One region of the Psychrobacter sp. TWP2-1-2 genome, then DNA from elsewhere that is predicted to be linked to it. Evidence: predicted binding sites of a transcription regulator. Region 1 holds the regulator's gene; each other region holds the start of a gene.

Region 1 (2,286 bases):
CAGATTAGAAAGCGCACTATTTAGATACATCTCTGAGCCATACAGTCCGTCATAAGTATCTATCTGCAAGTGAATGGTATGCCCATACTCTTGATTGTACGCTTGCGCATCATCATAAACATGGGTCAGCAGCTTGGTCATGTCAATATAACTGAGCTCATGGGTTTCTTCGATTTCGATGCGAGATAACAGCAATAAGTCATTCACAATTCTATTCATACGCGCAGTCTGTTGGCTCATCAGCTCAAATCCGCGCTTCCAATGCGGCGGCATATCTGGCTGATCCGAAAAATTTTCTAGATAACCCATCATGACGGTCAACGGTGTGCGTAACTCATGCGAGACATTCGCCACAAAATCGCGGCGCATCTCCTCTAAATGATGCAAGCGCGTCACATCATAAATAATGAGCAGCTTCTCATCGCCAAAAGGCGTGAGCTCACACTTTAAATAACGCTTGGGCGCGCGCCACGAGACAATGTGTACACCATCCTGAGCACCATCGTTAGGGTTAGTCGTCGCCTGATAATACTGACGAAATTCAGGCGCACTGATAAAGTCAAAGATGCACTTACCTTTATCTGACAACTGTAACAACATTAAATCTTCGGCAGCCTGATTCCACCATTCAAGCCCATCATCGTCATTGAGCAAAACCACCGCATCACGCAATGCGCGTAGTGCGCTTCTAATTTTTTTGAGTTGATCCGTTGTATTCTGCTGAGTTGCTAGCAGTGACTTATTTTGTTGGTCGCCTTGAGCCGATATTAGGGTGTTCATCCATCATCCTTATCACTATTCGCCGTTTTTCACTGTGCTGCGATTAACATACTGCTTTTATAGCGAATAAAAACCGTCCGTTAAATTGGTTCAATAAAGCTAGAAAATCGATAGCCTGTCCCGCGTACTGTCTGTATCAACGTATCACATTGATGTGGTCGTAGTAATGTCCGTAAACGTTTGATATGCACATCAATGGTTCTATCTTCGATATATACATTACCGCCCCATACTTGGTCTAGCAGCTGCGTCCGCGTATAGGCACGCTCTGGATGACTCATAAAAAATGCCAGTAATCGATACTCCGTAGGCCCGACATCAACCACTTTACCAGCCGCTGTCACTCGCTGACTTTTGGGATCAAGGCTCAGATTGCCGATTTCGATAGGTTTATCGCTACTGAGCGCGTTACTACGCCGCAATACTGCTTTGATTCTGGATATTAACTCACGTGTCGAAAAAGGCTTGGTCATATAATCATCAGCACCAGCATCGAGGCCATGCACCTTGCTGTCCTCTTCACTTTTAGCCGTCAACATAATGACTGGTATCTCAGCGAGTAGCTCATCGTTTTTGAGCAATCGGCAAAAATCAATGCCACTTTTATCGCCGGGTAGCATCCAATCTAGCAAAATCAGCGCAGGTCGGTGATCGACCACTTGTTGGTGCGCCTCAGATACATCCGCTGCCTGCAGACTATCAAATCCCGCCATCTCTAGCGTCATGACGATCATTTCACGAATCGCAGGTTCATCTTCAACAATCAAAATTTGCTCATTATACATACGGCATTCTCAGTGTTAGAGGACAACATTTAGCTGACAAAAAAGGCGATAAATGCTCGCCTGCTGCTCCCTATTAAACGGGGTAATTATGACAGTTTAATGACATTCAACTTTTAAGCGCTTCATAGGTCTCGTGACGGCTAATGCTGAGTTTACTCAATTTATTTCTAACAAGAAATTCAATGGCCCGTCATTGACGCTCGACACTTGCATATTGGCACCAAACTGACCCGTTGCCACGTTTGGATGTTGCGTGTTGGCATAGGCGACCAATTGCGCAAACAACGCTTGCGCCGCATCAGGTACCATCGCACCACCAAAGTCAGGGCGACGACCCTTGTCTGTTTTTGCCATTAGCGTAAACTGTGATACCAATAATAGTCCGCCACCAACTTGCTGGACATTTTTATCCAGTTTGCCGTACTTGGCAGGGTCATCATCATTGTCAAAAATACGATAGGTGAGGATTTTATCTACCATGCGCTGGGCGCTTGTTAGGTCGTCATCAGGCCCTAAACCAATATAAGCCAATATGCCTTGCTCAATCGTACCAACACACTGCGCATCGACGGTGACACTAGCACGGCGTACGCGCTGTATAAGTGCTTTCATTTACGGATTCCTTACCAATTATGCCCATACAATAATACGCCGTCCATGATAAAATACGGCCATTCTCTTGCTTATTAATTATTACATCACACCCTATTTTGGTAGCCTC
Region 2 (2,286 bases), on a different contig from region 1:
CGGACTACCGTGATACGTTGGTAGAAAAACAAGTTCGCCTTGCCCAGTTGCTGCGTGCGCGCAAAGGGCGTCATATCGTTTTTGCCTTTGAAGGAATGGACGCTGCTGGCAAAGGTGGCGCGATTAAAAGGTTGGTTGCGCCGCTCGACCCACGCGAGTATCAAATTTATAATATCAGTGCGCCAATGTTATATGAGCTGCAACATCCTTATCTATGGCGTTTTTGGACCAAACTTCCGAACGAACAAACCGACCGTATTAGCCGTATTGCCATTTTTGATCGGACTTGGTATGGGCGCGTTTTGGTTGAGCGCATTGAGGGTTTTGCCACTGATGAGGAATGGCAGCGTGCTTACGATGAAATCAATCGCTTTGAGGCGGATTTAGCCGTGGCGGGGACAATCGTTATCAAATACTGGTTGGCTATCGATAAAAAAGAACAGCTTAAACGTTTTGAGGCACGTCAGGAGACACCGCACAAGCAGTTTAAGCTGACGGACGATGACTGGCGCAACCGTGATAAATGGTCGGATTATGTGCAGTCTGCGGCGGATATGCTGGCACGTACCGATACAGAGTACACACCGTGGTGCGTCATCGCGACCAATGAGAAGCGTCAAGCACGTTTGGATGTTTTAGACCATGCGATTAAGCAACTATCAGCGGTGTGTGGCAGCTGATATGTGATTGGTCATTCAATTAGGTAGCTGGTTACAAAGCGCCATAATTATATATTTAACGTTAAATAAATTCAGGGAAAGAGAGTATAATGCGGCGTTACAGCAGGATGTTTTCTAACACATATGCTGGCAGTTACAAATCTTGCAATATCATCATGCATTATGCGCTTATATTTAATATAATAGGCGCGTAATAGCTCCTGCTGTGCACGAAACTCACTGAGTGAGTAGCGTGTTTTATCCTTTGACACAGACATTTTAATCACTCTGGTTAATAAATTTGGCAAAGGTTCTTACAATAGCAGTTATTAGCACCAAAATTATTACTACGACATCTCTAAGCCGCAAGCTGCTGTAATCAGACGATTTGGCAATATTCCTTGCGGCTTTGTGACATATTGAGTGATGTGTTTTACCTTATTTACTGCCTTTACGCAAAATTGAATACAAGTAAATAAAAGGTAAGCGCTAGGGTAGAGCACCAAAATAGCAGTAAGAAAAACCGTTTTTTAGCAAGTATATTGCGCGTTTCATATACGTTATATTAATGTCAGAAGCTATCACGAGCATTATTAATAGCCGCGCAATGTCATCAACCGCCTATAATTTCAATCAGCTTACGCAGGACGTATCAACGTATGGGTATTAGCAACAGTTCTACAGAGCCAGTCAAATCAGTCGGTTCTATGAGAATAAATCTATTTTTTGCCATTTTACTGATTGCGATGACCGCCTACTTTTTGTGGTGGGGTCTAGATTACACGATGCGTCAACAGACGACGCTATTTATTGTGGCCACCGCTTTTGGTGTCTTTATGGCATTCAATATTGGTGGTAACGATGTCGCCAACTCCTTTGGTACCTCAGTAGGTGCAGGGACGTTGACTATCCCGCAAGCGCTGGGTATCGCCGCGATATTTGAAGTGTCCGGAGCCGTACTGGCAGGTGGTGAAGTCACCGATACTATTCGAAGCGGCATTGTCGATTTAGATGGTCTTTCAGTAACGCCCAACCAATTCATTTATGTCATGTTATCAGCGCTTATCGCTGCCGCATTTTGGCTGTTATTTGCCACCAAAAAAGGTCTGCCCGTTTCGACCACGCACGCCATTATTGGCGGCGTTGTTGGTAGCTCTATTGTATTAGGTATCACGTTAGGTGGTACTGAAATGGCATTATCAACGGTGAATTGGAGTACGATTGGCACCATCGCAATTTCTTGGGTATTATCACCGCTATTGGGCGGCGTTTTGTCCTATGTATTATATGGACAGATTAAGAAAAACATCATTGAGTATAATGATAGAACAGAGGCGCACATTGCGACTTTGAAAGGCGACAAAAAAACCTTAAAACAAAACCACAAAGAATTTTTGGACGGTTTAACAGAATCAGAACAACTTGCCTATACGTCAGCGATGTTGCGTGATCAAGAAATCTACAAAGATGATGATTGCGATGTTGAAGATTTAGAGACTGACTACTATAAACAGCTTTATGAGATTGAAAATGAACGCAGCAACCTTGATACGCTAAAAGCGTTGAAGCAATGGGTTCCTATCATTGCGGCTGCAGGCGGCGCGGTCATGGCCTCTTTGGTCATCTT
Region 3 (2,286 bases), on a different contig from region 1:
TATTTACCACCAACAACGATCTGATTTGAATCAGCGTTGTCCATACCATCTAAATTGTCAGTTTTATTAAACTGAGTGTAGATAGAGGCTGGACGCGCAAAGTTAGCTAGAGCCATCTGAGCACTAACCACCAAACCTTTTTCTTTAGAAGATCCGTAATTATAGTCAGCTACTTGATATAAGGCACCTAAATTTACAGGAGCAGCGATAAATTTACCTAGATCTACAGTCGCTGTACCACGGATGATGTCACCATCAATATTTTGATCTTTATCGTACGCAACACCAGCAGTAAAGCCAGTACCTTGATCAAACAACATGGCAACACCGAAACCTGCGTCATCAGAGTCATCGCCATCTACATCATTAGAGCTGTACATTGCAGATAGTTGTAATGGTAGACCATTGTACTTAGGTGCAGTCCAAATGATTGAACTTGCAAGACGATTACTGTCAGCCATGTTTAATGCTGCAACTGTTTCTTTCTCATTTACAGTTTGACCTAGGTTATCCCAGTAACCTTCGTTAACAACAACGTTATCAATACGAGCTAGCGTTGACTGGTTTTTACCAGCACGGAACTCACCGAACTGCTTGTTGTTTAAACCAAGAAACGTATCACGGTTAGTGAAAGTGGCATTATCACCAGTAATACTTGTACCATACTCTAACTGATAGATAACATCAGTATTGGCAGTCATGGCTTCAGAGCCCTTAAAACCTAAGCGTGAAGCATGAGAATTAATTTCTACATTGTCTTCATCATACATGTTGCCACTATCAGTATCAAATTCTGCATTGATGTAGTCAGCAGCTACAAATGCTTTACCATAGATAGTCGGTGCTGCATTGGCTGCAGATACAGATAAGGCAGCAACTGCTGTAGCTAAAAGTAGTTTTTTCATGGGGTATCTCCACTTTACAATTTTAGTAATAAGCGAGCTATGATTAGCTGGTGCTCATAATGGTATCGTCACAAATCCTCAAAGATATAATGTGTAACTGGCTACCGAGATTAGTCAGAAACAAGTGTGGCGAAGTTCTATTACAGTAAGATGAAAAAAACAATGACTTACATAACTGGGATTAAAAAGTAACTGCCATGTAATCTTAGGTCTTTATCGCTCCGTTGCGTAACATCCGTTACCAAACTCATACTTCGAATACAAGCATAACAACTTTGACATAATTTGCAACATTTTTTTTAGATTTTTAAACCCAGTATTTGTTGAACACCATATCTACTATAGAATGTGGGTCATTGTAAAAAAATCTCTATCTGCTCAAATAGATAAGGATATTATTGATTAATATAATTACCAAGAACTTGAAACTATCGTAATGAATACCCTTTAATTAACAAACATAAAGCCCTACTTGTTTATTGACAAGTAGGGCTAATAGAAAATAATAAAGGTGATTTATGACATGCTGACAGTCACAATTGAGACTGGAAAATTGCTACAAGAACAGTAAAAAAGGTATTTTCACTGCTCTTGTTTCCAGACTATAACCTTAGTCAATGGCTATCACAGACTTCTTATTAAGTATAAAAGCCAATAACAAGCCTCATTCAGTCATGACAGTATTATAATAGAATGTCAAGTATGCCATATTCTAATATTAACCTGCGCAATATTAGCAGCCTGCTTTTAGATCAAGACGTGCCTGATGCAATAATGGCTCAGTATAACCACTCGGCTGCTCACGACCTTTAAACACTAAGTCACAGGCCGCTTTAAAGGCATAAGAGTGGTCAAAGTTATCTGCCATCGTCTGATAGTCACTATCGCCTACATTTTGCTCATCTACCACTTTTGCCATACGCTTCATCGTATCCATCACTTGCTGCTCGCTCACGACATCGTGATGCAACCAGTTGGCAATATGTTGACTTGAGATACGTAAAGTTGCACGGTCTTCCATTAGACCCACATCATTGATATCTGGTACTTTAGAACAACCAACGCCTTGGTTTACCCAACGCACAACATATCCTAAGATGCCCTGAGCGTTATTTTCAAGCTCTTGTTGTTTCTCTTCATCTGTCCAATTAGTATTTTTTGCTAATGGAATGGTCAAAATGTCGTCTAAGCTGGCACGCTCACGTGATTTTAGGCTATCTTGAACATCAGCAACACTCACTTGATGATAGTGCATGCTGTGCAAGGTTGCCCCTGTTGGTGACGGTACCCATGCGGTACTGGCTCCAGACTTAGGATGTGCAGCTTTGGTGTCCATCATCTCTTTCATCTCGTCAGGCTTCGCCCACATGCCTTTACCAAT

The links. Region 1 encodes PhoB, which activates phosphate uptake and scavenging genes when phosphate is short. Its sites were predicted from a motif close to TGTCATNAANCTGTCATAA; they were not measured.
Region 2: the regulator PhoB is predicted to act here: its motif matches at 1,268-1,286, upstream of ACP7AE_RS04880 (inorganic phosphate transporter).
Region 3: the regulator PhoB is predicted to act here: its motif matches at 1,043-1,061, upstream of ACP7AE_RS04005 (porin).

What each region holds. Positions count from the first base shown of each region.
Region 1 covers NZ_JAFCVA010000002.1:314,360-316,645, forward strand. The annotation lists gene phoR (phosphate regulon sensor histidine kinase PhoR) at 1-780, opposite strand, end outside; gene phoB (phosphate regulon transcriptional regulator PhoB) at 861-1,565, opposite strand; gene dtd (D-aminoacyl-tRNA deacylase) at 1,722-2,177, opposite strand.
Region 2 covers NZ_JAFCVA010000003.1:315,329-317,614, forward strand. The annotation lists gene ACP7AE_RS04875 (ATPase) at 1-680, shown strand, start outside; gene ACP7AE_RS04880 (inorganic phosphate transporter) at 1,319-2,286, shown strand, end outside.
Region 3 covers NZ_JAFCVA010000003.1:115,009-117,294, reverse strand. The annotation lists gene ACP7AE_RS04005 (porin) at 1-905, opposite strand, end outside; gene ACP7AE_RS04000 (malate synthase G) at 1,639-2,286, opposite strand, start outside.